One region of the Kitasatospora sp. NBC_00070 genome, then DNA from elsewhere that is predicted to be linked to it. Evidence: riboswitches for the same ligand, from Rfam matches in the RefSeq annotation. Region 1 holds a riboswitch; the other holds the start of a gene.
The links. A riboswitch is a leader RNA that binds a small molecule or an ion and turns the genes downstream of it on or off. The one in region 1 is predicted to bind glycine.
Positions count from the first base shown of each region.

Region 2: linked by a shared signal. The riboswitch ahead of gcvT (glycine cleavage system aminomethyltransferase GcvT) and the one ahead of gcvP (aminomethyl-transferring glycine dehydrogenase) in region 1 are both predicted to bind glycine.

Region 1 is NZ_CP108247.1:838,453-852,928, forward strand. Features, by position in the region: gene OHV05_RS03870 (MFS transporter) at 1-941, shown strand, start outside; gene OHV05_RS03875 (HAD domain-containing protein) at 1,012-1,530, shown strand; gene OHV05_RS03880 (CPBP family intramembrane glutamic endopeptidase) at 1,538-2,326, opposite strand; gene OHV05_RS03885 (phosphocholine-specific phospholipase C) at 2,421-5,543, opposite strand; gene OHV05_RS03890 (glutamate-cysteine ligase family protein) at 5,701-7,200, opposite strand; gene OHV05_RS03895 (hypothetical protein) at 7,543-8,097, shown strand; gene OHV05_RS03900 (DUF5999 family protein) at 8,417-8,608, shown strand; gene gcvP (aminomethyl-transferring glycine dehydrogenase) at 8,671-11,541, opposite strand; glycine riboswitch at 11,780-11,884, opposite strand; gene OHV05_RS03910 (PRC and DUF2382 domain-containing protein) at 12,079-13,086, shown strand; gene OHV05_RS03915 (MFS transporter) at 13,223-14,476, shown strand, end outside.
Region 2 is NZ_CP108247.1:4,912,698-4,927,173, forward strand. Features, by position in the region: gene OHV05_RS22580 (NADPH-dependent FMN reductase) at 1-521, shown strand, start outside; gene OHV05_RS22585 (L-serine ammonia-lyase) at 529-1,896, opposite strand; gene glyA (serine hydroxymethyltransferase) at 2,064-3,329, opposite strand; gene gcvH (glycine cleavage system protein GcvH) at 3,470-3,844, opposite strand; gene gcvT (glycine cleavage system aminomethyltransferase GcvT) at 3,939-5,057, opposite strand; glycine riboswitch at 5,209-5,311, opposite strand; gene OHV05_RS22605 (enhanced serine sensitivity protein SseB) at 5,433-6,248, shown strand; gene OHV05_RS22610 (enhanced serine sensitivity protein SseB C-terminal domain-containing protein) at 6,363-7,130, shown strand; gene OHV05_RS22615 (ABC transporter permease) at 7,550-8,530, shown strand; gene OHV05_RS22620 (ABC transporter substrate-binding protein) at 8,677-10,449, shown strand; gene OHV05_RS22625 (ABC transporter permease) at 10,571-11,569, shown strand; gene OHV05_RS22630 (ABC transporter ATP-binding protein) at 11,566-12,645, shown strand; gene OHV05_RS22635 (ABC transporter ATP-binding protein) at 12,675-13,706, shown strand; gene OHV05_RS22640 (class I SAM-dependent methyltransferase) at 14,079-14,476, shown strand, end outside.

The DNA of each region.
Region 1 (14,476 bases):
TCTGGCACCTGCTGCTGCTCTCGGCGGCCGGCGGTGTCGGCCACGCCTTCTACGCCCCGGCCGCCGAGGGCATGATCATGGAGTCGGTGGCCAGGGAGCACTCGGCCCGCGCCTTCGCGGTCTTCCGGATGGCGCTGAACGGCGCCCAGATCGGCGGTGCGGCGCTCGGCGGCGCACTGGTCGCGGCGGTCGGCCCGGGCTGGGTGCTGGCGATCGACGCCGGCACCTTCCTCGCCGCCGCCGCCCTGCGGCTGCTGCTCGACCTGGACGCCCCGGTCCGCCCCACCGACGGCGCCGGGCTGCTGGCCGATCTCCGGGAGGGCTGGCGGGAGTTCGCCGGCCGCCGCTGGCTCTGGGCGGTGGTGCTCCAGTTCAGCGTGGTGATGGCGGCGCTCGGCGCGGTCGAGTCGGTGTACGGCCCGGTGGTCGCCAAGGAGCGGCTCGGCGGCGCGGACGCCTGGGGCCTGGCGCTGGCCGCCTTCGGCCTCGGGCTGCTGGCCACCGGCCCGCTGATGGTCCGTTGGCAGCCGCAGCGCATCCTGCTGGTCGGCAACCACGGCGTCTTCCTGTTCGCACTGCCCGCCGCCGCGCTGGCCGCCGGCGCCCCGCTGCCCGTACTCGCCGCCGCGATGTTCCTCAGCGGAGCGGGCATCACCGTCTTCGGCGTGAACTGGATGGTCGCGCTCCAGCAGGAGATCCCGCCCGAGCTGTTCTCCCGGGTCGCCGCCTACGACCACTTCGGCTCGATCGGCTTGATGCCGCTCGGCACCGCCGCGGCCGGCCCGCTCGCCCTGGTCCTCGGCATGCGGGGCGCGCTCTGGACCTGTACGGCACTGATCGCCCTGCTCGCCCTGCTGGTGCTGGCCGAGCCCCAGGTCCGCCGCCTCCGCCGGGCCGCCCCCGAGGTCGTACCGGAACGGGAAACCGTCACTTCCGGGTGACATCGGGCAACCGTCTCCCCGATTCGTTCGTCCGACCATGTGACAACGGTGTCACCTTGGGGGGAGCCAAGTGCCAAAGCCGCTGCTGTTCCTGGACGTCGACGGGGTCCTCAACCCGGTCTGCCCGCACCCCGACGCGGGCTTCGACTCGCACACCCTGCTCGGCTACGCCGTGCTGCTCTCGGCCCGGCACGCCGGCTGGCTGCGCGAGCTGGCCGGCACGTACGAACTCTGCTGGGCGACCACCTGGGAGGACCACGCGAACCTGCACATCGCCCCGGCGCTCGGCCTGCCCCGCCTCCCGGTGGTCAGGTTCTCCGGCTACGTGCCGCAGCCGGACGACCCGAAGGTCCCGGTGCTCGACCTGATCGCCGCGCACAAGTGGGCCCCGCTGCTCCGGTACGCCGACGGCCGCCCGTTCGCCTGGGTGGACGACGTGATCCCGGGCAGCCTGCTGCGCCGCTCGCTGCTCCGCCGGGACCGGCTGCTGCTGCCGGTCGAGCCGGGGCAGGGCCTGCAGCGCCACCACGTCGACCGCCTGCTGCAACGGCCACCCGCCGCCGGACGGCTGGGGCAGAACTGTGCCTGACCGACCGTCAGCCGGTCGGCAGCCAGCTCACGTGGCCGGCCAGCAGGGCGTACCCCACGAAGGCCACCGTGTCGATCAGGGCGTGCGCCACCACCAGCGGCATCACCCGGCCCCAGCGGCGGTACAGCAGGCAGAACACCACGCCCATCACCAGGTTGCCGATCAGCCCGCCGATGCCCTGGTACAGGTGGTACGAGCCGCGCAGCACCGAACTGGTGACCACGATCGCGGGCCAGCCCCAGCCCAGCTGACCGAGCCGCCGGAGCAGGAAGCCGAGCACGATCACCTCTTCGGCGATCGAGTTCTCCCAGGCCGAGCAGATCAGCACCGGGACCCGCCACCAGACGTCCGGCAGTCCGGACGGGGCCACGGTCAGGTTGAACCCGGCCGCCTGCGAGGCGAGGTAGAACAGCAGGCCGGTACCGCCGATCGCGGCGGCCACCGCCGTGCCCCGGCCCAGGTCGCGCCACTTCTGTCGGAGGTCGAAGCCGAGCACCCGCAGCGAGGCGCCCTCGCGCAGCAGCAGGTAGCCGACCAGGGCGACGGGCATCAGGCCGCGCGCGATGTAGTAGAGCTGCCAGGCCAGGTCCAGCCACGGGCGGCCGGGCGCGCGCGAGCCGTTCAGGGTGGCCACCTGCTTGGCCAGCTGCGCGGGCTCGGTGACCGAGCCCAGGAAGCTGATCAGCGCGCCCAGGCCGCTCATCCCGAACGAGAGCCCGAGCACCACCAGCAGCTCGATCCCGAGCAGCCGCCGCGAGATCCCGGCGGTCCCGGGCGGGGTCGAAACGGTGGTCACCTGGTCTCCCACAACGACGATCGGCCCGGCGGTGCGCCGGGCCGATCATCCTCGCACACCTATCTGAGGGCGGTTCAGCCCGGAGACCGACCGACTACCGGTCGGTCTTGATCGGCGCACTGTCCAGGCGGACATGGTCGACCGCCCAGAACCAGTTGTTGCCCGCGTCGTACATCCGGAACTTCAGCGTCACCGCGCGGGCACCCGCCGGGACGGCGAACTGCCGGGTCACGAAGCTGTTCTGGGCGTCCTTGCCGGCGTTGTCGTTCCCGGTCGCGTCCGAGCTGTAGAACACCAACCGGGTCTCCTGCGCGGTGTCGAAGACGGCCGTCACGGCGGCCTTCTGCGGGGCCTCCTGCCGGTAGTGCGAGTCGAAGGCCAGGTACAGCGTGGAGACCCCGGCCGGGATCGGCACGGCGGGCGAGACCAGGGTGGAGTCGAACTTGCCCTTGGCCGACGGTGCGCCGGTGTCGTCCCAGTCGTCCGGGTCGGCCACCGCCAGGATGCCCAGGCCCCGGGTGAAGGCGCCCCGGTCCTGCCCGGCCGGGTTGGACCAGGCCCGCTTGGTGTGGAAGGTCCAGCCCTGCAGCCGGGCGGTGCCCTGCGGCATGCCGGCCGCGTTCAGCACCGACCAGCCCTGCGGCGCCTGGGCGGTCCAGCCGGAGACGGTGCCGACCGGCTGGAGCAGCGGGGCCAGCGACTCGAAGTCCTCGCCCAGCAGGTGACCGGCCATCACGGGCGCGGTCCGGACGGCCAGTTCACCGTCGGCGAGCACGAAGCGCTGACCGGACCTGGCCCGGGCGGTGACCAGGATCCGGTGCGCGGCCCCGTCCGGCAGTACGGCGGGCGGCTGGACCTCCCACTCGGCGGTGGCGCCGGCGCCCTCGGCCAGCGCGGCCGGCGGCGCGGTGACCACCTGCGCGGTCCAGCCCGGCGGCAGCACCGGCTGGGCTTCGAGGCCCGACAGCGCGGTGGTGGCGGTGAACCGGGCGGTCACCCGGGCCGGGCGGCCCGGGAGCAGGATCGCCTCGTCGACGGTGGCCGAGGCCGCGCCCAGCGTCACGTCCAGCGCGAGCGCGTCGGCCAGGCCCATCGCCGGGTCGGTCACCCCCTGCTCCTGCCCGGGCATCCGCCCGGCGTAGCGCCGACGGAACGTCAGGTCGCCCTGCACCGAGACCGCCAGGTCGTACCAGCCCTCCCGGTTGACCTTGACCCGGACCGGCCGGGTGTCCTGCCCGGTGATCCGGACCTCCTGCACCCCGCCGCCGTACGCCAGGTCGCCGATCAGGAAGGTCTGCGGGCTCTTCGAACGGTTGATCAGGTGGAACTCCAGCACCCGCTCGGCGCCGGACTCCGGGAACAGCTCCACCTCGTACGCCCCGGCGGCGTCGCCGCGCAGGTGCCAGTGCGCGCCGTTCGGGCCGTGCACCCGCAGGTCGTAGCCCTCCGGGCCGATCGCCCAGCTGTCGGAGAGCCGGTCCTTGGCGGCCACCGTGTAGTGCCGGGGCGGCGTGCCGGGCGCCGGGTAGGCGGCGAACACCGCACCCTGCCTGCCCTGGTTGGCCAGCTCCAGCGTCAGCTGACCACCCCTCACCTGCGGCTTGAGGCGCAGCACGTACGGGTTCGGCCGGGCGGTGCGGGTGCCCGCCTGCTGCCGGGGCAGCAGCTGTGGGCTGGGCACGGTCGGGGCGGGCAGCTTGCCGGTGTCGGTGACCTTCTGCCGGTTGCCGCTGGTGTCGGGCAGCTGCGGCCAGACCGGGTCGCGGCCGGAGAAGTCGAAGACCGAGGTCAGGTCACCGGTGACGGCCCGCCGCCAGGGGCTGATGTTGGGCTCGGCGACGCCGAACCGCTGCTCCAGGAAGCGGAGCACCGAGGTGTGGTCGTAGACGGTGGAGTCCACCACCCCGCCCCGGGTCCACGGCGACACCACCACCATCGGCACCCGGACGCCCAGACCCATCGGGTACGGGCCCGAGACCAGGGTCTCGCCGACCGGCAGGGTGTCGGACCAGCCGAGCGAGCCGTCGGCGGCCTTCACCCGGTACCGGCCGTCCTGGCCGACCACCCGGTGGTAGGTGGCGCTGCCCTTGCCGACCCGGACCACCACCTCGCCGTCCACCGGCACGGTGGAGCCGCCGCGCCCGGCCGCCAGCGGCGGCACCGGGGGCAGCAGGTGGTCGGAGAAGCCGCCGTGCTCGTCGTAGTTGAGGATGAAGACGGTCTTGGCCCAGACCTCGGGCTTGGCGGCCAGCGCGGAGAGCAGCCGGGCGGTCAGGTGCTCGCCGTTCGGCGGCGCGTAGTTGGCGTGCTCGGAGAGCGCGGCCGGGGCCACCAGCCAGGAGACCTGCGGCAGCTTGTCGGCCTGCACGTCGGCGGTGAACGCCTCCACCAGCGCGTCGCCCATCGCGAACGGGTCGTTCTTCTTCGCCGGGTCGCCGACCATCCGCATGCCGCGCTCGTACAGCGACTCACCCGGCTTGGCCTGCTGGAAGGGGGCGAACCAGGCCAGCGCGTTGTCGTCGTAGTTGTCCAGCGCCTGGTAGGTCCGCCAGCTGATCCCGGCCCGCTCCAGCCGCTCGGCGTAGGTGGTCCACTCGTAGCCGCCGGGGACGTAGCTGTTGTCGGTCACCGGCACGTCCCGCACCGTGCCGCCGCTGGTGCCGGTCATGAAGTGGTCGCGATTGGTGTTGGTGTTGCACTGCACCGAGGCGAAGTAGTGGTCGCAGGTGGTGAAGACCGAGGCGATCGCGTTGTAGAACGGCATGTCGGCCGGCTCGTAGTAACCCTGGCCGAGCCAGCCGGAGGAGCGCCGGGAGACCCCGCCGTCGGCCAGGCCGTCGTTCCACGCCTTCATCGAGTCGACGAAGCCGAAGGCGGGGGCGCCCTGCTGGTACGCGCTGGTGTGCGCGGCGTTCATCGCGAACGGCAGCAGGTGCCCATCCTTCCGGGACGGGTCCGGCTGGTGGAACACCGAGCGGCCGGTCACCCCGCGCACGGCGGTGCGGTCACCGAAGCCGCGCACTCCGGGCAGGGTGCCGAAGTAGTGGTCGAACGACCGGTTCTCCTGCATCAGCACCACCACGTGCTGAATGTCCGTCAGCCGCCCCGGCTTGGCGGGGGCGGCCAGCGCCTCCCGGACGCTGAGCGGCAGGGCGGACAGCACGGCGGCCGCGGCGGCGCCGCCGAGCAGGGTGCGGCGTGAGACTTCGGGACTCATCGGGGTGCTCCTCGTTCACAGCACAGGGCCACTGTTCGGCCCGGACCCGCTATGTCTAGTTGCCCCAGATGTACACGCAGCAGTGATCACGTTGCGGCCCGATGACCGCAGGTTGTTCGTACAACTTGCCCGATGGTCTGGACAACCTGCCGGCCCGTCAGCCCACCGGCCAGGTGTGCACGGGCTCGCCGCCGCGCATGTGCTCCAGGTAGCGCCGGGTCATCGCGGCGATCGCCGAGGAGCGGTCCATCCCGTACCGCTCGCGCAGCACGTGCACCGTGGCGGCCTGCCAGGAGGCCCCGTTGGTGCGGCGCAGGCAGCGCTGCTCGATGATGCCGAGGTAGCGGTCCCGGTCGCCGGGCTCGATCCCCCACTCGTCCAGCCCCTGACGGGCCATCGGGAGCAGCTCGTTCAGCACCAGCTCGGTGGCGGCCACCGGGACGGTGCCCCGGGCGCCCCGGCCCGGCTTCGGCCACTGCAGCACCGCGTCGATGCCGTACCGGGCGGCGGTGTGGAAGTTCTGGTCGGCCTGGGCGAACGGCAGCCTGGTCCAGATCGGCCGGGGCTGCTCGGCCAGCACCCGGACCAGGCCGTAGTAGAACGCGGCGTTGGCCAGGGTGTCGACCACGGTCGGCCCGGCGGGCAGGCAGCGGTTCTCCACCCGCAGGTGCGGGACGCCGCCGGAGACGTCGTACACCGGGCGGTTCCAGCGGTAGATGGTCCCGTTGTGCAGGCGCATCTCGGCCAGTTTCGGGATGCCGCCGGAGGCCAGCACCTTGACCGGGTCCTCGTCGTCGCAGATCGGCAGCAGCGGCGGGAAGTACCGCTGGTTCTCCGCGAACAGGTCGAGCGCGGAGTCCACCCAGCGCTCGCCGAACCAGGTGATCGGCCGGACGCCCTGCGCCTTGAGCTCCGCCGAACGGGTGTCGCAGGCCTGCTGGAACAGCACCGGCCTGGTCTCCCGCCAGAGCTCGCGGCCGAACAGGAAGGGCGAGTTGGCCCCGAGCGCGAGCTGCACCGAGGCGATCGCCTGGGCCGCGTTCCAGACCGGGGCGAACCGCTCCGGGGTGACCTGCAGGTGCAGCTGCAGCGAGGTGGCGGCGGCCTCGGCGACCATCGTGACGGACTCGACGGTGAGCCGCTCCACGCCCTCGATGTCCAGCGCGATGTCCTCGCCGCGGGCGGCCTGTATCTGGTCGCTGAGCAGGGTGTACCGGTCGTTGTGGGACATCGCGTCCAGGCCCGTGTGGTCCAGGTCCAGGGTCGGCAGGATGCCGACCATCGCGATCCGCGCGCCGACCTCCTCGGCCTTCCGGTCGGCGTAGCGCAGCCCGGTGTCGATCTCCTCGCGCAGCTCGTCCAGCACGTGGCCGGTGAGCCGGCGGGCGGCGATGTTCAGCTCGATGTTGAACTGGCCCAGCTCGGTCTGGAAGTCGCCGGACGCGATCGAGGCCAGCACCTGCTCGTTCCGCATCACCGGGCGGCCCAGGTCGTCGGCCAGGTTGAGCTCGATCTCCAGGCCCACCATCGCCTTCGGCCGGTCGAAACGCCCCTCGCGCAGCATCCGGTCCAACGCGTCAAGACAGCACTGGAGCTTTCGGCGGTACAGCTGCCGATCGGACAGTTCCGCGCGAGTAGCCACGACCTTCTCGCCCATGGGTGCCCCTTCACCTAGGTCGACCGTCCCTGCATCATGCCCCACCGGAAGATCCCTAGCCGCGAGCCCGAACAGAGGGGCCGAACAAGGTTGTTGACGGCGCGTCAGCTGATTCCCGACTTGCCACCGGACACCGAACGTGATAAGAAGGTCACCCTGTGCACCTGTTCGAGTAGAATTCGCACATCTTCCGCCCGGCGCCCGCCGCTCCCGAAGCCTTCGCGACGGTGGGCCCGCGCCCACGCCGCGATCATGCCCAACCGGACACGGCCCAGGTTTCCGCCAGCGCCACGCCGGTATGCCGCACTCGCACGCCGATCTAGCACGGAGAGGCGACCCGCCATGACCCTGCACACGCCCCAGCCCCCGCTGAGCGCCCTGCGCGCCGTCCTCGGCGCACTGGAGAACGAGGCCGCGCTCAGCCCGCCGGCGGCCGCCGCCCTGCGCGGCGCCGAGCGGCTGCTACCCGCGCACCCGCTCGCGGTGCACGTCCTCGACGAGCCCGGTGCCACCCTGGCCACCGCCCGCCGAACGGGCTGGCGGTTCCTGATCCGATCCGGCCACGAGACCGCCGCGGCGGCCGAGGTGGTCGAGTCGCCGGACGGCCACACCTTCTCCCACTTCACCGCCGGCCCCTACCTGGACTCCACCCTGCGCGCGCTCCGCCAGGCCGGTCAGCTCGCCATCGCCTCCCGGGCCAGGCACCAGCCCCGGCTGCTCTCCATGCCCGGCCACTACGCCACCGCGCTCTGGCTGCACCATCCCGAGCCCGGGCCCTCCGTCGACCTGCTGATCCCGCTCGCCCCCGCACCGCTCGGGATCACCGCGCACCGGGTCTACCCGGCCGCCGAGCTGCTCGCCCTGCTGGCCCGACCGCTGGCCCTCGGGCGGTCCTGAGCCCCGCCCATCACCCGAACGGGCCATCGGCGCCGCCCCGAACGGGCTGCCGCCGGTGGCCCGTTCGATGCCGCCCGGCACCCGGTGCCATCTGAACGGGTGATCCCTGGGATCCAGTTGTGGCGCATGTCACGAAATCGCTGCGGGATGCCCTCGGTATGACGACACTGGGAACCGACGCGGGGGGCGACCTGTCCTACCCGTCGGAGCGCCGGTTCACACCTGGGCCGGGCAGGGGATCGGATCGACGGGGCGGGGCACCCAGCGGCTGCCCGTACCCGGTCGGCCGGGTCGTAAGCAGCGAAGCGAGGGTACGAAGATGTGCCAGCACCGTCCTGAGTGTCCGTCAGCGGAGTCCACCGACCACGAGGCGGCCGTCACCGTGGCCTGCCACCCCGACCAGGGGTGGAGCCTGCTCTGCAACGGCGTCCTGCTGTTCGACGACACCGGCGAGCTGCTGCCCGACGGCCGGGTGGTCGGCCCGCGCCGCCCGCTGGCGATCGCCTCCTGACCGAACGACGGGTGCCCCCGGCGGAGTGACTCCGCCGGGGGCACCCGGGGCCCTGCGTCGGCTCAGGAGCCGTACTCGTCCAGCGGCGGGCAGGAGCAGACCAGGTTGCGGTCGCCGTACGCGCCGTCGATCCGGCTCACCGGCGGCCAGTACTTGTCCGCCGGGTTCACGCCGGCCGGGAAGACCGCCTCCTGGCGCGAGTAGCCGTGCGTCCACTCACCGGCCAACGCGCCGGCAGTGTGCGGGGCATTGCGCAGCGGGTTGTCGTCCGCCGCCCACTCGCCGCTGCCGACCTTCTCGATCTCCGCCCGGATCTCGATCATGGTCTCGCAGAACCGGTCGATCTCGCCCAGGTCCTCGGACTCGGTCGGCTCGATCATCAGCGTGCCGGCCACCGGGAAGGACATGGTCGGGGCGTGGAAGCCGTAGTCGATCAGGCGCTTGGCGATGTCGTCCACGGTCACCCCCGTCTCCTTGGTGAGCGGGCGCAGGTCGATGATGCACTCGTGCGCGACCAGACCGCCGGGGCCGGTGTAGAGCACCGGGTAGTGCGGGGCGAGCCGCTTGGCGATGTAGTTGGCGTTCAGCACCGCGACCTGGGTGGCCCGCTTGAGGCCCTCGCCGCCCATCAGCCGGACGTACGCCCAGGAGATCGGCAGGATCGCGGCCGAGCCCCACGGGGCGGCCGAGATCGGGCCGACACCGGTGGCCGGGCCGGCCTCCGGCTGCAGCGGGTGGTTCGGCAGGTACGGCGCCAGGTGCGAGCGCACCGCGACCGGGCCGACGCCCGGGCCGCCGCCGCCGTGCGGGATGCAGAAGGTCTTGTGCAGGTTGAGGTGCGAGACGTCCGCGCCGAACTTGCCCGGCTTGGCCAGGCCGACCAGGGCGTTCAGGTTGGCGCCGTCCACGTACACCTGGCCGCCGGCCTCGTGCACGGCCGCGCAGATGTCGGTGATCTGGGTCTCGAACACGCCGTGGGTGGACGGGTAGGTGACCATCAGCACCGCGAGCTGCTCGCGGTGCTGCTCGATCTTGGCCTGCAGGTCCTCGACGTCCACGTCGCCGTCGGTCAGGGTCTTCACCACGACCACCCGCATGCCGGCCATCACGGCGGAGGCCGCGTTGGTGCCGTGCGCGGAGGCCGGGATCAGGCAGACGTCGCGCTGGGTGTCACCGTTGGCGCGGTGGTAGGCGCGGACCGCGAGCAGGCCGGCCAGCTCGCCCTGCGAACCGGCGTTCGGCTGGATGGAGACCGCGTCGTAGCCGGTCACCTCGACCAGCTGCTGCTCCAGCTGCCGGATCAGGGTCAGGAAGCCCTCGGCCTGGTCCACCGGGGCGAACGGGTGCAGCTGGCCGAACTCGGGCCAGGTCACCGGCTCCATCTCGGTGGTCGCGTTGAGCTTCATGGTGCAGGAGCCCAGCGGGATCATGCCCCGGTCCAGCGCGTAGTCCCGGTCCGAGAGGCGGCGCAGGTAGCGCAGCATCGCGGTCTCCGAGCGGTGGCTGTGGAAGACCGGGTGGGTCAGGTACTCGTCCTGGCGCAGCAGGGCGGCGGGCAGCGCGTCGGCGGCCTCGGCGACCTCGGCGGTGACGCCGAAGGCGGCCCAGACGGCGGCCAGGTGCTCGCGGGTGGTGGTCTCGTCGCAGGAGATCGAGACCAGGTCCTCGGACGCCCGGAAGACGTTCACGCCGTTCTCGCGGGCGGCGGCGACCACCGCTGCGGCCCGGCCCGGCACCTTGGCGGTGACGGTGTCGAAGAACTGACCGGTGGTCAGCTCGACGCCGCCCGCGCGCAGGCCCTCGGCCAGCGCGGCGGCGTAGCGGTGGGTCCGGCGGGCGATGTCGGCCAGGCCGTCGGGGCCGTGGTAGACCGCGTACATCGAGGCCATCACGGCCAGCAGCACCTGGGCGGTGCAGATGTTGGAGGTGGCCTTCTCGCGGCGGATGTGCTGCTCGCGGGTCTGCAGCGCCAGGCGGTAGGCGCGGTTGCCGTCGGCGTCGACCGAGACGCCGACCAGGCGGCCGGGCAGGCTGCGGGCGTACGCGGCGCGGACCGCCAGGTAGCCGGCGTGCGGGCCGCCGAAGCCCATCGGGACACCGAAGCGCTGCGAGGTGCCGCAGGCGATGTCGGCGCCGAGCGAGCCCGGCGACTTGAGCAGGGTGAGCGCCAGCAGGTCGGCCGCCACCGCGACGATCGCGCCCAGGCCGTGCGCCTGCTCGATCACCGGGGCGAGGTCGCGGACCGCGCCGGAGGCGCCGGGGTACTGGAGCAGCACGCCGAAGACGCCGCGCTCGGCCAGCTCGGCCGGGATGCCCTCGGACAGGTCGGCGACGACCACCTCGACCCCGGTCGGCTCGGCCCGGGTCTGGATCACCGCGACGGTCTGCGGCAGGGTGTCGGCGTCGACCAGGAAGATCCCGCCCTTGACCTTGCCGACCCGGCGGGCCAACGCCATCGCCTCGGCGGCGGCGGTGCCCTCGTCCAGCAGCGAGGAGCCGGAGGTGTCCAGGCCGGTCAGGTCGGCGACCACGGTCTGGAAGTTGATCAGGGCCTCCAGCCGGCCCTGCGAGATCTCCGGCTGGTACGGCGTGTACGCGGTGTACCAGGCCGGGCTCTCCAGCACGTTGCGCAGGATCACCGGCGGGGTGAAGGTGCCGTAGTAGCCCAGGCCGATCATCGGCTGGAGCACCTGGTTGCGGTCCGCCAGCTCGCGCAGCTCGGCGAGCACCTGGGCCTCGCTGCGGCCGGCCGGCAGGCCGAGCGCGGTCAGGCTCTTGATCGCGTCCGGGACGGCGGCGTCGGACAGCTCGTCCAGCGAGCCGTACCCGACCTGCGCCAGCATCTTCTCCTGGGCGGCGGCGTCGGGGCCGATGTGACGGCTCTCGAAGGGGCTTGACTGCTCAAGCTCGGTGAGGGTCGGCTGGGCATTCATGGGGTCGAGGCCTCCTGGTCACGGACCGGCGGGGGCACGCACGCCGGACGGCAACACCACTGTGGGACAGCGGAGCCGGGGACGAACGAGCCCGTCAGGCCTCCCCCTCTGTCATCGGTACCTGAGAGCTTCGCCCGCACGCGGCGGCCGCAGGGCCGCCCCGTCGGCTTGCACCGTCGGTGAGGGTGGGGTCCGTCGGCTCCCTCGCCGTCGGTCCTGCCCTGCTTTCCAGAGTGACCTACCCCGCACGGTACGGATGCCTGAGAGATTCCGGGGAGGGTTTGCTCCTTCGGCGTCCCCGTGACACCGCCGGGCGGTGCGGGGACTCTCCCGAGCGGGCTCGGCAGTCGCGGCCCAGGGTACCAGCGACACGCCGGTTGATCACGGGTGCCCCGGTCCGGCGGACTGCCCCGGACGGGTGCACCCGGCTCGCCAGCGTCCGTTTGATGGCTTTTCGTGTGAAGTGCGGCCGTCCAGCTCCTTCGGCCGCCCCCTGACGACCCGTCAACGGGGCATTCGTACCTGTTGGAGGACAGCGTGCAGACCGACATCGACCCGCGAGACCTGATCGGCCACAAGGCGGTCGACCGGAACGGCGACAAGATCGGCACGGTCGACGAGGTCTACCTGGACGACGCGACCGGCGAGCCGGAGTGGGCCGCCGTCCGTACCGGAATCTTCGGCCGGGACGCCTTCGTCCCGCTGACCACCAGCGAGTTCTCCGGGGAGGAGCTCAAGGTGCCGTACGACAAGTCGCTGATCAAGGACTCCCCCGACTTCGGGGTCGGCCAGCACCTCTCCCCCGCCCAGGAGCTCCAGCTCTACCGCTACTACGGCCTGGACGCGGGCGGTGCCGCTCCGCCGGCCGCGGTCGGCAACGGGTCGGGGACCGCCAAGGACCTCGACTTCGGCACCCTCAGCAAGGAAACCAGCATGAACGCTTCACCCGCCGCCCCGACCGTGGCGGCCGCCCCGATGGCCTTCACCACCACCCCGGAGGCCCCGGCTGCCAAGCAGCACACCGATCCGGTCCTCAGCCCGCCGCCCGCCACCACCGGCGCCCCCTCCCCCGCCCCGACCACGGTCGGCAACGCGCCGGCCGGCCCGGTGGAGATCACCTGCCGCGAGGAGCGGCTGGACGTCACGACCGAGTGGCACGTGCTGGGCACCGCGAAGCTGCGCAAGTACGTCACCACCGAGGCGGTCGAGCGCAAGGTGCCGGTGGTGAAGGAGCGGGTCCGGGTGGAGCGGGTGCCGGTCACCGAGGCCGAGCGGGCCGCGCTCAGCGAGCAGGAGATCGCCGAGGCGGTCGAGGAGGTGACGCTCCGGGAGGAGCGCCCCGTGGTGCGCAAGTACCTGGCCCCGGTCGAACGGGTCCGCCTGGTGGTCGAGCGGTTCACCGAGGAGGCGCTGATCCGCGAGGAGCTGCGCCGCGAGCAGGTGGAGATCCACGACAGCACCACCACCCCGACACCCGCGCCGGCACCCGCGCCGACCGCCGCCAACTCCGGCCAGCTGCGCCCGGAACCGCTCCGGCCGTCCTGACGCCCCGCCACTTTGCCAAAGCTTCACCAAGCAATATTTGACACAGTGAAGTATCTGACGGCATCTTTACTTCAGTTCATTGACTTTCTCCCACCTGAAGCTCTCTGCCAGGGTGGCCCGAACTGGAGGAAAATCCGTGAGGCCGAGCAGCGCGCGCGTGCTCCCCGCCCTGGTGTTGGCGATGCTGGCGTTCAGCGTGGTGCAGACCGCGGTCGTCCCGATCCTGCCTTCGCTGGCCAAGGAACTGGACGTCTCCGGTTCGAACATCACCTGGCTGATGACGGCGAACCTGCTGTCCGCCGCCGTACTGACCCCGCTGCTCGGCCGCTTCGGCGACCTGCGCGGCCGCAAGCCGATGCTGCTGGTCTCGCTCGGCGGCCTGGTCGCCGGGTCCGCCCTGGCGGTCGGCACCCACTCGTTCACCTGGCTGGTGGTCGCCCGCGTCCTTCAGGGCGCGGGCGGCGGGGTGCTCCCGCTGGCGATCAGCATCGTCCGGGACGAGCTCCCCAAGGAGAAGGTCACCGGCGGCGTCGCCCTGATCAGCGCCTCGATGGGCGTCGGCAGCGGCCTCGGACTGGTCGCCACCGGTCTGCTGCTGGAGCACTGGAACTACAAGTCGATCTTCTGGATGGGCCTGGCCTTCGGCCTGCTGGCGATCGTCCTGGTGATCTTCCGGGTCCCGACCGACCCGGTGACCGACAAGAACGGCGGCGCCGACCCGCTCGGCGCGCTCACCCTGGCCGGCTGGCTCTGCGCCCTGCTGGTCGCGGTCAGCCAGGGCAACACCTGGGGCTGGACCTCCACCCGCACCCTCGGCCTGTTCGCCGTCGCCGCGGTGGTCGCCCTGGTCTGGGGCCTCATCGAGGTCCGGGTCGCCCACCCGCTGGTCGACATGAAGATGATGGCCCGGCCGGCCGTCGCCTTCACCAACCTCTCCGGGCTGCTGATCGGCTTCGGCATGTACGGCTCGTTCATGGTGATCAGCAACTTCGCGCAGACCCCCGAGAAGGTCGCGCACTACGGCTTCACCGCCAGCGTGCTGCACGCCGGTGTGATGCTGCTGCCCTCCGCCATCGGCTCGATGGTCGCCGCCCCGGTCGGCGCGCTGCTGATCGCCCGTCGCGGCCCCCGGCTCCCGCTGGTGCTCGGCGGCCTGCTGGGCGCCATCGGCCTGATGTACCTGGCGGTCCGGCACGGGGCCGAGGGTGACATCTACCTCGCCTCCGCCGTCTTCGGCCTCGGCGTCGGCCTGGCGTACGCCGCGATGCCCGCTTACATCAACGGCGCCGTCCCGGTCGAGCAGTCCGGCATCGCCAACGGCATGAACGCCGTGCTGCGCACCGTCGGCGGCGCCATCGGCACCGCCGTGATGGGCGCCATCCTGACCGGC
Region 2 (14,476 bases), 4.1 Mb from region 1:
GCCATGTGCTGTTGCTGAGCGGAAGCCTGCGGGCCGGGTCCTCCAACGAGGCGGTGCTGCGGACCGCCGCCGCGCTGGCCCCCGAGGGCGTGACCACCACGTTCTACCAGGGTCTGGCCGAGCTGCCGCACTTCAACCCGGACCACGACACCGACCCGCTGCCCGCCCCGGTGGCCGAGCTGCGGGCCGCCATCGCGGCGGCCGACGCCCTGCTGATCTCCGCCCCCGAGTACGCGGGCACCCTGCCGGGCTCGTTCAAGAACCTGCTCGACTGGACGGTCGGCGGCGTCGAGATCAGCGACAAGCCCGCCGCCTGGATCACCGCCGCCGCCTCCGGCCGCGGCACCGGCGCGGCCGCCACCCTCGCCTCGGTGCTCGGCTACACCGGCGCGGCCGTCGCCGAACCGGCCTGCGCCACCATCCCCGTCCCACCGGACGCCCGCGGCGCCGACGGCCTGATCACCGACCCGGCCACCCGCGACCGGATCGCCGAGGTGGTCCGGGCCCTGCTGGCGGCCTGAGCCGCCGTCAGCACTCGATGACGTTGACCGCGAGGCCGCCGCGCGAGGTCTCCTTGTACTTGACCTTCATGTCGGCGCCGGTCTCCTTCATGGTCTTGATCGCCTTGTCGAGCGAGACGTGGTGCCGGCCGTCGCCGCGCAGCGCCATCCGGGCGGCGGTGACGGCCTTCACGGAGGCCATGCCGTTGCGCTCGATGCAGGGGATCTGGACCAGGCCGCCGACCGGGTCGCAGGTCAGGCCGAGGTTGTGCTCGATGCCGATCTCGGCGGCGTTCTCGACCTGCTCGGGTGAGCCGCCGAGGACCTCGGCGAGGCCGCCGGCCGCCATCGAGCAGGCCGAGCCGACCTCGCCCTGGCAGCCGACCTCGGCGCCGGAGATGGAGGCGTTCTCCTTGAAGAGCATGCCGATCGCACCGGCTGCGAGCAGGAAGCGGACGATGCCGTCGTCGTCGGCGCCGGGGATGAAGTTGGTGAAGTAGTGCAGGACGGCGGGGATGATCCCGGCCGCGCCGTTGGTCGGGGCGGTGACCACCCGCTGGCCGGAGGCGTTCTCCTCGTTGACGGCCATCGCGTAGAGGGTCACCCACTCCATCGCGTTGGCCGGGCTGATGCCCTCGGCCCGCATCGCGCGGGCACCGGAGGCGGCCCGGCGACGGACCTTCAGGCCGCCCGGCAGGATGCCCTCGCGGCTCATGCCGGCGGTCACGCACTCCTGCATGACCTGCCAGATCTCCAGCAGCCCGGTTCGGATCTCGGCCTCGCTGCGCCAGGCCTTCTCGTTCTCCAGCATCAGGCCGGAGATGGACAGGCCGGTCTCCCGGGTGAGCCGGAGCAGCTCCTCGCCGGTCCGGAACGGGTAGCGCAGCGCGGTGTCGTCGGGCACCACCCGGTCGGCGCCGATCGCGTCCTCGTCGACCACGAAGCCGCCGCCGACGGAGTAGTAGGTCTTCGACAGCAGCTCGGCGCCGTCGGCGTCGAAGGCCCAGAGCGTCATGCCGTTGGCGTGGTACGGCAGCGACTTGCGGCGGTGCAGGATGAGCTGGGTGTCGGGGTCGAAGGCGATGTCCTGCACCCCGAGGAGGTGCAGCCGCTTCTCCGCCCTGATCCGCTCCACGTCCACGTCGGCCTGGTCGACGTCGACGGTGCGGGGGGAGTTGCCCTCCAGGCCGAGCAGGACGGCCTTCGGGGTGCCGTGGCCGTGGCCGGTGGCGCCGAGCGAGCCGAACAGCTCGGCCCGGATGCCGACCGTCTGGGCCAGCACGCTCTCGGACTTCAGGCGGCGGGCGAACATCCGGGCCGCGCGCATCGGGCCGACGGTGTGCGAGCTGGAGGGGCCGATGCCGATGGAGAAGAGGTCGAAGACGCTGATGGCCACGGGGTGACGTCCTTGTCTGGTCTCGTGGAGGGTGACGGCCCGTCTCGTGGACGGACTCGCGCTGAGCATGGGACGGGGCACCGCCTCACTGTCCAGTGTGCGCGGTGCCCCGGGGCGCCGGGAGGTGTGGCGGGTGTCGCCTGTCACATCTCCCGGCGAAGAGCCGGCTACAGCTCGGGGTAGAGCGGGTACTTCACGGCGAGCGCGGTGACCCGGGCCTTCAGCGACTCGGCCTTGGCCTCGTCGTAGGTGGGCAGCAGGGCCTCGGCGATGATGTCGGCGACCTCGCGGAAGTCCTCGGCCAGGAAGCCGCGGGTGGCGAGCGCCGGGGTGCCGATCCGCAGGCCGGAGGTGGTCATCGGCGGGCGCGGGTCGTTCGGGACCGCGTTGCGGTTCACCGTGATGCCGACCTCGTGCAGCCGGTCCTCGGCCTGCTGGCCGTCGAGCTGGCTGTTGCGCAGGTCGACCAGGACCAGGTGCACGTCGGTGCCACCGGAGAGGACCGAGACGCCGGCGGCGGCCGCGTCGTCCTGGAGCAGGCGCTCGGCGAGCAGCTTCGCGCCCTCCAGGGTGCGCTGCTGGCGCTCCTTGAAGTCGTCCGAGGCGGCGACCTTGAAGGAGACGGCCTTGGCCGCGATCACGTGCTCCAGCGGACCGCCCTGGAAACCGGGGAAGACCGAGGAGTTCAGCTTCTTGGCGAACTCCTGCTTGGCCAGGATGATGCCGCCGCGGGGGCCGCCGAGGGTCTTGTGCGTGGTGGAGGTGACCACGTCCGCGTACTCGACCGGGTTCGGGTGCAGACCGGCGGCGACCAGGCCCGCGAAGTGGGCCATGTCGACCCACAGGTAGGCCTCGACCTCGTCGGCGATCCGGCGGAACTCGGCGAAGTCCAGCTGGCGCGGGTAGGCGGACCAGCCCGCGATGATCACCTTGGGGCGGTGCTCCTTGGCGAGGCGCTCGACCTCGGCCATGTCGACCAGGCCGGCCGAGTCGACGTGGTACGCGACCACGTTGAACTGCTTGCCGGAGAAGTTCAGCCGCATGCCGTGGGTCAGGTGGCCGCCGTGCGCCAGGTCCAGGCCCAGGATGGTGTCACCGGGCTGGGCGATCGCGAACAGCGCGGCCTGGTTGGCGGAGGCGCCGGAGTGCGGCTGCACGTTGGCGTACTCGGCCCCGAACAGCTCCTTCACCCGGTCGATGGCGATCTGCTCGGCCACGTCGACGTGCTCGCAGCCGCCGTAGTAGCGCCTGCCGGGGTAGCCCTCGGCGTACTTGTTGGTGAGGACCGAGCCCTGGGCCTCCATCACCGCGACGGGCGCGAAGTTCTCGGAGGCGATCATCTCGAGGGTGGTCTGCTGGCGGTGCAGCTCGGCGTCGACCGCGGCGGCGATCTCGGGGTCGAGCGCGTGCAGGGACTGGTTGAGAACCGTCATGTCAGGGTCTTCCCATTCAACACAGCCGCGCGCAGCGCGTTCCCTGGAAGGGTGGCGGCGGGCGACGGGTGGGCGGTAAGGGCAGTGGACCAGGGAGGGGCCGGCCGCCGCGCTGCGGCCGACTCCCCGTCAACCGGTGGTCAGCCGCCGATGAAGGCGGAGTACTCGTCGGCGCTGAGCAGCTTGTCGGTCGCCTCGACCTTGACCTTGAAGAGCCAGGCGTCACCGAACGGGTCGCTGTTGACCGAGGCCGGGTCGTCGATGACGGCCTGGTTGATCTCGACGATCTCGCCGGTCGCCGGGGAGTACAGGTCGCTGACCGACTTGGTCGACTCGAGCTCACCACAGGTCTCACCGGCGGTGACGGTGTCACCGACCTCGGGGAGCTGGACGTAGACGATGTCGCCGAGGGCATCGGCCGCGTGGGCGGTGATGCCCACGGTCGAGACACCGTCCTCGGCGGCGGTCAGCCACTCGTGCTCCTCGGTGTACTGCAGGTGCGTGGGGTTGCTCATGGCGTCATTCTCCAGGATCGCAAGAGGGTAGGGCGAAGCCGTCCGCTGAGCGGACCGGGGCCCGGAACTCGGAAGGGGCGGAACTGAAAGGGTCTCAGCGGGCGCGCTTGTAGAACGGCAGCGCAACGACCTCGACCGGCTCGTGCTTGCCACGCACGTCGACGGCGACCGCGGTGCCGGGGGCGGCGTGCGCCGCGTCCACGTACGCGATGGCGATCGGCTTGCCGAGCGTGGGGGACGGGGCACCCGAGGTGATCCGCCCGATCGGGGTGCCGTCCGGGCTGACGACGGCGTACTCGGCGCGCGGGACGCGCTTGCCCTCGGAGACCAGGCCGACCAGCTTGCGCGGGGGGTTGGCCTCGGCCTGCGCGGCGGCGGCCTCCAGCGCCTTGCGGCCGACGAACTCGCCGTTGTTGGTGGTCTTGTCGAACCGGACCACCCGACCCAGACCGGCGTCGAACGGGGTCAGGTCGGTGGAGAGCTCGTGCCCGTAGAGCGGCATGCCGGCCTCCAGGCGGAGGGTGTCGCGGCAGGACAGGCCGGCCGGGACCAGGCCGACCGGGGTGCCGGCCTCGGTCAGCGCGTTCCACAGGTGCTCGGCGTCGGCCGGGGCGCAGAAGACCTCGAAGCCGTCCTCGCCGGTGTAGCCGGTCCGGGCCAGCCAGACCTCGCGGTCCGCGACGGTGGCGGGCAGCAGTGCGTAGTACTTGAGGCCGGGCAGGTCGGCGTCGGTGACCGAGGCCAGGATGCCGTTCGCCTCCGGGCCCTGGACCGCGATCAGCGCGTAGGCGTCCCGGTCGTCCCGGACCACCGCGTCGAAGCCGGCCGCGCGCTCGGTCAGCGCGTCCAGCACCACCTGGGCGTTCGAGGCGTTGGCGACCACCATGTACTCGGTCTCACCGGTGCGGTAGACGATTAGGTCGTCCAGGATGCCGCCGTCCTCGCGGCAGATCATGGTGTAGCGGGCCCGCAGCACGCCGAGCGCGGAGATGAAACCGACCAGCGCGTGGTCCAGCAGCTCACCGGCCTGCGGGCCGGTCACGGTGATCTCGCCCATGTGCGAGAGGTCGAACAGGCCGGCCTTGGTGCGGACGGCGAGGTGCTCCTCGCGCTCGCTGCCGTAGCGGAGCGGCATGTCCCAGCCGGCGAAGTCGGTCATGGTCGCGCCGAGCGACCGGTGCAGGGCGTCGAGCGCGGTGAGGCGAGGGGACATGGTGACTGGACTCCTTGGCAGCAAACGGGCATGCAGGGGTGGAGTCTCCCCGTCTGTCGTCACAACCTGAGAGCTTCACCGCACATCCAAGGATGGCGGCTTGCACCGTGGGTGGGCGCACGGCGCGGCCGTGTCCACTTTCCAGATCTGCCTCGCCCGGGCGGTAGGGGTGCCTGAGAGATTCCGGGGAGGACTTGCTCCTTCGGCGCCGGCCTGTGCCACGAGGGCAGTCCGGACTCTCCCGCGCGGGTTCGAGCGGCCAGTGTGAAGTTGTACAGCGGGGTCATCATGGCACGAGTCGGTACCCCGGGGGGAGGGGGGTCCGACCGCTACGCTGCTTGGCAGCAGAGACCTAGAGGGGCGGTAGCGGCGGCGATGGGGTACCCGGCGGGCGACACAGGGGCGCAGGCATGGGCCGAGCCGGGCACCGCGCCGCCCGGCGGCAGCTGGCCGGTCAACGAGTTGGAGCAGGTGCTGACCGCCGCGCTCGGCGATCCGGGGGCGACGCCCCGGGTGATCGAGGTGCTGGCGCGCAGTCAGGTCTGGATCCCGCTGCCGGCCGGCGCCGACCCGCAGGGCAGCGGTCTCGACCTGCCGACGATCGAACTGGCCGGCTCGCCGTACGTGCCGGTGTTCTCCTCGCAGGAGACCTTCCTGCAGCACGCCCCGGGCCTGCCGTTCGCGATCGCCCCGGCCTGGGAGTTCGCCCGGGGCCTGCCGCTCGGGGTCGGCATCGCGGTCAACCCGGAGGCGCCGGTGGGCATCCCGGTGCCGCCGGAGGGGGTCGGCGAGCTGCGCCGGGGCCCGCAGGGCGAGCGCTGGGAACAGCAGCCGGACGGGGCCAGGGTGGCGCTCCGGGAGCCGGAGCCGGCCGAGGAGCCGTACGCCTTCCTGGGCGCGGCGATCACCGAACTCGCCGAGCTGCCCGGGGTGCTGACGGCCCGTCGGGCGCTGGCCGGGGTGGAGCGGGACGCGCCGGTGCTGTTCATCGGGGTGCAGCTGGACGCCGGCTGGCCGGCCGATCCGGGTCAGGTGAACGAGGCACTCGGCCGGGCGCTCGGAACCACCCCGCCGCCGTGGGGCGTCCACCTGGTGCTGCTGGATCTGGTGGCCGATCCGGTGGTGGAGTGGATGCTCAGCCGGGTACGTCCCTTCTACGTCAGGTCCGGGGCGGTCCCGGGCCGAGCCTGACCGGGCCGGGCGGCGACCCACCGGTACGGGGCGGCGGTATGACGGCTGTCGGGCCGGGCCAATAGGCTTCGCTCGGAGCCCAGGCCGGACGGGCGGAAACGGGCGGAGCGAGGCATGAGCGCGGGAGCGGCGGCAGACGGCGCGATCGAGCGCGCCCTCGGCGAGGTCGCACCCGACCGTTTCGACGCCTACGAGCGGCTGCTGTACGCGCTGGCCGAGGGCCGGGTCTGGATGCTGCTGTGGCACGGCACCCCGGGCAGCCCGGACGCCCAGTACGGAAACATGGAGCTCGGCGGGCACGGCTACGCCCCCGCCGTCACCTCGCCCGAGCAGCTGGCCGCGAGCGGCTGGGCCCGCAGCCACGAGGTGATCTCCGGCCCGGAGATCGCCAACGCGCTGTACCGGACCCGCTGGGGCCTGTGGCTCAACCCGCACGTGTCCGGTGGCGGGGTCGGGGTGCCCTGGGCCGACCTGCGGCGGGTCGCCGCCGGTCTGGAGCGGCTGCCGGCCGGCCCGCTCCAGCTGACCGAGCCGGTGGTGCAGGCACCGCTGTTCTACGCCCAGCTGCAGCGCGAGGCGGCCGAGGTGCGCCCGGTCAGGGCGCTCCGGCAGGCCTGGGTGCGCCCGGCCCTGGGTGAGCCCTACCTGGCGATCGGCCTCGACCTGTACGACACCTCACCGCCCGCCGTCGAGGCGGCGAGGGCGCTGGTGCAGCGCGCGGTGCCGCAGACCCCGGCCGGCCTGCCGGTCTCCACCGTGGTGCTGGCCGACGACTGGGACCCGGTGGCGCTGTGGATGCGCGCCTTCGCCCGGCCGTTCTTCGACCGGGAGGCCCGCCCCCACCCGGCCCAGGGGTATTGGCCGCATCAACCCTGGCAGTGAAGTCCCTGCTCCGGGCCGGTCGTTGGGGTACGTCCCGGTTGTTCCTCTGCACGCATCTTGACAGGCATGTAACAGCTGTGTGAAGAGCGTTATTCGGCAAGATCACGAGTGCATGCGGACAGATCACAGTTGGGCATCCTTCGGTTGTCAGGTCTGGCGTAGCGCAACCCGGATGCCAGAGAGTCTGCCCAACGCGGTTCAAGGGTTTGGCCGACCCGGTCCTGCAAATCCCTTGCTTTTCAGCATTCTTCGTACACCGCCGCATCTGCGGCCGGCAGCACCGCACCGACGCACCAGCACCACCACCGCACCAGTACGCGAAACCGGACCAGCCTCGGGCCCGGGCCCCACCGGGCCCGTCGTCCGAGCGCGCCCGGACCGTGGGCCGGCCACCGTCGGCGAGGGGAACGAACTGAGACATGAGCACTTCCACTGAGAGCACCACCGAAGCTCCGCCGCCAACTGCGGTACCGGCCAAGCGGATCGAGGGCCGTTCGCCGGGCCGGATCGCCTGGGACCGGCTCAGGCGCGACAAGGTCGCGCTGGCCGGTGGCGTCGTGGTGCTGCTGCTGATCCTGGCTGCGGTCTTCGCGCCGGTGCTCACCGCGCTGCTCGGTCACCCGGTCGACGAGCCGCACCCGGACCAGATCAACCCCGACCTCGGCCTGCCCAAGGGCGCGTTCGGCGGTATGAGTGGCGACTTCCTGTTCGGCGTGGACCCGACCTTCGGTCGCGACGTGTTCAGCCGGATCGTCTACGGCGCGCGTATCTCGCTGACCGTGGCGCTGCTCGCGGCCGCCGTCTCGGTGGTCATCGGCGTGCTGATGGGCGTCACGGCCGGGTACTTCGGCGGCTGGGTCGATGCCGCGATCAGCCGGGTGATGGACGTCCTGCTCGCCTTCCCGCAGCTGCTGTTCAGCATCGCGCTGGTCTCGGTGATGCCCAACTCCCTGCTGGGGCTCGAGGGCAGCGGGGTCCGGATGGCGATCCTGGTGCTGGTGATCGGCTTCTTCGGCTGGCCCTACATCGGACGCATCGTCAGAGGCCAGGCGCTGTCGCTGCGCGAACGGGAGTTCGTCGACGCGGCCCGCAGTCTCGGCGCGGGCCGGGTGCACATCCTGCTCCGTGAGCTGCTGCCCAACCTGGTGGCGCCGATCCTGGTCTACGCGACCCTGATCATCCCGACCAACATCCTCAGCGAAGCCGCACTGAGTTTCCTGGGCGCGGGCGTCAAGCCGCCGACCCCCTCGTGGGGCCAGATGCTCTCCGATGCCACCAGGATCTACCAGGTCGACCCGACCTACATGGTGGTCCCCGGCCTGGCGATCTTCGTCACCGTCCTCGCCTTCAACCTGTTCGGCGACGGCCTGCGTGACGCGCTCGACCCCAAGGGCAACTGAGCCCCGAGGCGAGTTCCAACTGCTCGATCCCGCATGGCCGTCCGACCCCCATCGACGGCCGGTCCACCCCGCGGCCACCCACTTGGGGGACCAGAACCCCCCGGCGGACCGCTCAGGCCCGCACATCATCAGGAGGATCCGTACCCATGACGCGTAACAGGACGCTCGCCGCCGCCGCCCTGGTGGCCACGCTGGCCCTCACCGTCTCCGCCTGCGGCGGCTCGAAGGGCGGCGGCGCCGGCGACGGCGCCAGCAACTCCGCCTCGAAGGGTGGCTTCAACGCCGCCGTCGACAAGGTGCACAACCCCTCCGACAAGAAGGGCGGCACGCTCAACCTGTGGTCCAGCACGGACGTCGACTCCCTGGACCCGGGCCGTGCCTACTACGCCTCGGTGTGGAACTACGAGCGCTTCTACGCCCGTACGCTGCTGGCCTTCGACGGCAAGCCGGGCAAGGAGGGCCTGAAGCTCGTTCCGGACCTCGCCGCCGCGCAGCCGGAGATCGCCGCCGACGGCAAGACCTACACCTTCAAGCTGAAGAGCGGCCTGAAGTTCGAGGACGGCTCGCCGATCACCACCAAGGACATCAAGTACGGCATCGAGCGCATCTTCGCGCAGGACGTCGTCGCGGGCGGTCCGACCTACCTGATCAACTCGCTGGACCAGGGCCAGGACTACAAGGGCCCCTACACCGACACGGACCCGAACAAGCTGGGTCTGAAGACGGTGGAGACCCCGGACGACACCACGATCATCTTCCACCTGGCCAAGCCGGACTCCTCCTTCCCGTACCTGCTGGCGATGGGCTCCGCCTCGCCCGTGCCGCAGAAGCTGGACACCGGCGCCAAGTACGGTGACAAGCCGGTCTCCTCGGGCCCGTACAAGTTCAAGTCCGCCGAGCCGGGCAAGGGTTACGAGCTGGTCCGCAACGAGAACTGGGACCCGGCCACCGACTCGTTCCGCAAGGCGCTGCCGGACGTCGTCAAGCTGACGATCACCACCAACGCCGACGACATGGACGCCCGCCAGCTGGACGGCACCGCCGACCTCGACTGGGCCCAGACCGGTCTCTCGCAGGCCGCCCAGGCCAAGGTCCTCACCGACCCGGCGCTGAAGGCCAACACGGACAACCCGTACAACGGCTTCATCCGCTTCATCTCGCTGGTCCCGGCGGTCGCGCCGTTCGACAACATCCACTGCCGCAAGGCCGTGCTGTACGCGGCGGACACCACCGCGCTGCAGACCGCCCGTGGCGGCAACTCGGCCGGTTCGCTGTTCGGCTCGATGCTGCCCCCGAACATCCTCGGCTCGGACGACTACGACCCGTTCGGCCTGACCAAGGGCAAGCCGGACCTCGAGAAGGCCAAGGCCGAGCTCAAGGAGTGCAACAAGCCGGACGGCTTCACCACCACCATCGCCGTCCGTGGCAACAAGGCCAAGGAGGTCAACACGGCCGTCGCGCTGCAGACCGCCCTGAAGGCCATCAACGTCACGGTCAACGTCGAGCAGTACGACGGCAAGCTGCTGGCCTCGGTCGCGGGTTCGCCCGACACCGTCCACACCAAGGGCTACGGCCTGCTCGTGGCCGGCTGGGGTGCGGACTACCCCGACGGTGCCGGCTACATGCAGCCGCTGATGGACGGCCGGTTCATCACCAAGACCGGTAACAGCAACTACCCGGAGACCAACGACCCGGAGGTCAACGCCTGGTTCGACCAGGCCGCGGCCGAGAAGGACCCGGCGAAGGCCGCCGAGATCTACAAGAAGATCAACCACAAGGTCGTGGACACCGCGGTCTGGCTGCCGGTCGTCGCCGACAAGGCGCTGAACTACCGCAACCCGCGTCTGACCAACGTCTTCATCAACGACGCCTTCGGCGAGGTGGACTTCCAGGCCCTGGGTGTCTCCGACGGCAAGTGACCCAGCCCTGCTCCCGCTTCCGTAGTTCGCTCAGCTAGTCCGAAGGGCAGGTGAAGGCTCCGCCGGCGCCGGTCGGAACCCCTACAGGGGGTCCGACCGGCGCCCGGCGGGGTCGACCGCAATGCTCGTGTATTTCATCCGACGGCTCGTCAATGTCGTCGCCATGCTGCTGGTGGTCTCCGCGGTCACCTTCGGCATCTTCTTCATGGTGCCGAAGCTCACCGGTACCGACCCGGCGCTGCTCTACGTCGGCAAGATCGCCGACAAGGTCGCGGTCGAGGGTGCCCGGCACAAGATGGGCCTCGACAAGCCGATCATCGAGCAGTTCTACCTGTTCCTGAAGGGCCTGCTCATCGGGCGCGACTACAGCACCGGCGTGTCGGTCAACCACTGTGCCGCGCCGTGCTTCGGGTACTCCTTCAAGACCGAGCAGGAGGTCTGGCCGCTGCTGCTGGACCGGCTCGGGGTCACCGCCTCGCTCGCCGCCGGTGCCTCGGTGCTCTGGCTGGTCTTCGGTACCGCGACCGGCGTGGTCTCGGCGCTCAAGCGCCGCACCCTGCTGGACCGGATCACCATGACCACCGCCCTGGCCGGGGTCTCGCTGCCGATCTACTTCACCGGCATGCTGGCCAGCGCGATCTTCGTCTTCCAGCTCGGCTGGTTCCCGCACGACTACGTCGAGCTGGGCACCGACCCGGTCGCCTGGGCGCAGAACCTGGTGCTGCCCTGGATCACCCTGGCCTTCCTGTACGCCGCGACGTACGCCCGGCTCACCCGGGCCACCCTGCTGGACGTGCTCGGCGAGGACTACATCAGGACCGCGCGGGCCAAGGGCCTGAGCGAGCGCAAGGTGATCGGCAAGCACGCCATGCGCTCCACCCTGACCCCGATCCTCACCGTGTTCGGCATGGACCTCGGCGGTCTGATCGGTGGCGCGGTGCTCACCGAGACCACCTTCAACTTCAAGGGTCTCGGACACGAGGCGGTCGCCTCGATCGCCTCCAGCGACCTTCCGGTGATCATGGGCGTGACCCTGTTCGCCGGCTTCTTCATCATCCTGGCGAACCTCCTGGTTGACGTGATGTACGCCGTGGTCGACCCCCGGGTGAGGCTGACATGAGCAAGAACACCACCATCGTCCCCGGTCAGCGTGACGCGGCTCCGGAGAGCTTCCTCACCGTCCGCGACCTGCGGGTGCACTTCCCCACCGACGACGGCCTGGTCAAGTCCGTCGACGGGCTCAACTTCAGCCTGGAGAAGGGCAAGACGCTCGGTATCGTCGGCGAGTCCGGCTCCGGGAAGTCCGTCACCTCCCTGTCGATCATGGGTCTGCACCGCACCGGCACCAAGCGCGGTGCGCCCAGGATCTCCGGTGAGGTCTGGCTGGACGGCGAGGAGCTGATCGGCGCCGACCCGGAGCGGGTGCGGCAGCTGCGGGGCCAGAAGATGGCGATGATCTTCCAGGACCCGCTGACCGCGATGCACCCGTACTACTCGGTCGGCGCCCAGATCGTCGAGGGCTACCGGGCGCACCACCCCGGCGCCTCCAAGAAGGAGGCCCGGACCCGGGCGATCGAGATGCTCGACCGGGTCGGCATCCCGCAGCCGGACAAGCGGGTGGACTCCTACCCGCACGAGTTCTCCGGCGGTATGCGGCAGCGCGCGATGATCGCGATGGCGCTGGTCAACGACCCGTCGCTGCTGATCGCCGACGAGCCCACCACCGCACTGGACGTCACCGTCCAGGCGCAGATCCTGGACCTGATCCGGGATCTCCAGCAGGAGTTCGGCTCCGCGGTCATCATCATCACCCACGACCTGGGCGTGGTGGCCGAGCTGGCCGACGACATCCTGGTGATGTACGGCGGCAAGTGCATCGAGCGCGGCCCGGCCGAGACCCTCTTCGAGGCTCCCGAACACCCCTACACCTGGGGCCTGCTGGGTTCGATGCCGCGCCTGGACCGGCCGCTCCAGGAGCGGCTGATCCCGGTCAAGGGCACACCGCCCAGCCTGATCAACGTGCCGTCCGGCTGCGCCTTCCACCCGCGCTGCCCGTACGCCTCGCTCACCGGCGGCCGGTCCGACACGGACGTCCCGGCGCTGGCCGAGGCGACTCCCGGGCACCACGCCGCCTGTCACCTGCCGATCGCCGAGCGCCACCGGATCTTCACCGAAGAGATCGCGCCCCGGCTGTGAGCACGTACCACCCCTCAGGAGAAGACCCCATGACGGACAGTCAGACGGCGACGATTCCTTCGGCCGCACCGGCCTCCGACCGTGAGCCGCTGCTCCGGGTCTCCGGGCTGACCCGGCACTTCCCGATCACCAAGGGACTGTTCGGCCGTCAGACCGGCGCGGTCCGGGCGGTGGACGGGATCGACTTCGAGGTCCTGCCGGGCGAGACGCTCGGCGTGGTGGGCGAGTCCGGCTGCGGCAAGTCGACGATGGGCCGGCTGGTCACCCGGCTGGACGAACCCACCGGCGGCAAGATCGAGTTCGAGGGCCGGGACATCACCCACCTCGGCGTGGCGGCCATGCGACCGCTCCGCCGGGACATCCAGATGATCTTCCAGGACCCGTACTCCTCGCTGAACCCCCGGCACACCGTCGGCACCATCGTCGGTGCGCCGTTCAGGCTGCAGAAGGTCGCCACCGAGCACGGCACCAAGCGCGCCGTGCAGGATCTGCTGGAGCTCTGCGGGCTCAGCCCCGAGCACTACAACCGCTACCCGCACGAGTTCTCCGGCGGCCAGCGGCAGCGGATCGGCATCGCCCGGGCCCTCGCCCTCAAGCCGAAGATGATCGTCGCCGACGAGCCGGTCTCCGCGCTCGACGTGTCGATCCAGGCCCAGGTGGTGAACCTGCTCGACGACCTGCAGAAGGAACTCGGCCTGACCTACCTGATCATCGCGCACGACCTCTCGGTGGTCCGGCACGTCTCCGACCGGGTCGCGGTGATGTACCTCGGCAAGGTGGTGGAGATCGCCGACCGGGACTCGCTGTACGCGGCGCCGATGCACCCGTACACCAACGCGCTGATGTCGGCCGTGCCGACGCCCGACACCCGGCGCAGGCAGCAGCGCGAGCGGATCCGGCTCACCGGTGACGTGCCGTCCCCGATCAACCCGCCCAGCGGCTGCCGGTTCCGGACCCGCTGCTGGAAGGCGCAGGAGATCTGCGCGAGCCAGGAGCCGCCGCTCGCCGCACCCAAGGCGGGGCACCAGGTGGCGTGCCACTTCCCGGAGAACGCAGGCTAGCCTCCCGGCCGGGGGGCTCGGGGCTGCACTCTGGGCAGGCGCTCAGCCGTCCACCGCCCAGGGGCTACGGGGCTGCGCCCTTTGGCAGGCGAGTCAGTTGCACTATCCAGGGGCTCGGGGAACTGCGAGAAGATCTGGCGTGCGGGTCACTGCGAAAGTGCCTGACCGCCTACGCACGCGTGACCTTTTCCGAGGCTGGCGTCGCAGTTCCCCGAGCCCCTGATTCTTCCGAGCCATCTGCCAAAAGTCGGCGTCGCCCACGCGGCGGAGCCGCACATCAGCAGAGCCCCGAGCCCCTGACTCCGTAGCGGGCTGAGCACCTGCGAAGCTGTGGTTCGGCACGGCCGGTGACGGTCGATCGAGGGACGGCACGTGGTGGAGTTCGCGGAGTTCGAGCGCAGTGGGTGGGCGCGGCGGAGTGGTACGTACGACGGTGGTTTCGGTGCGATGACGGCCGGGCTGCACGGGCGGTTGCTGGCCGAGGCCGAGGTGGCGCGGGGCGTCCGGGTGCTCGAGGTCGGGTGCGGGACCGGCCGGTTGGGGTTGGCGGCGGTCGGGCTCGGGGCCGAGGTGGTGGCCACCGATGCGGTGCCGGAGATGGTGGCCGAGGCGGGGCGGGTGCTGCCGGAGGTGGTGCGGGCCGAGTTGCCGGGGCTGCCGTTCGGGGCGGACGAGTTCGACTGTGCGGTCGGGGCGTTCGTGATCAACCACGTGCCGGATCCGGTGGCGGCGGTGCGGGACCTGGCCCGGGTGGTCGGGCCGGGCGGCCG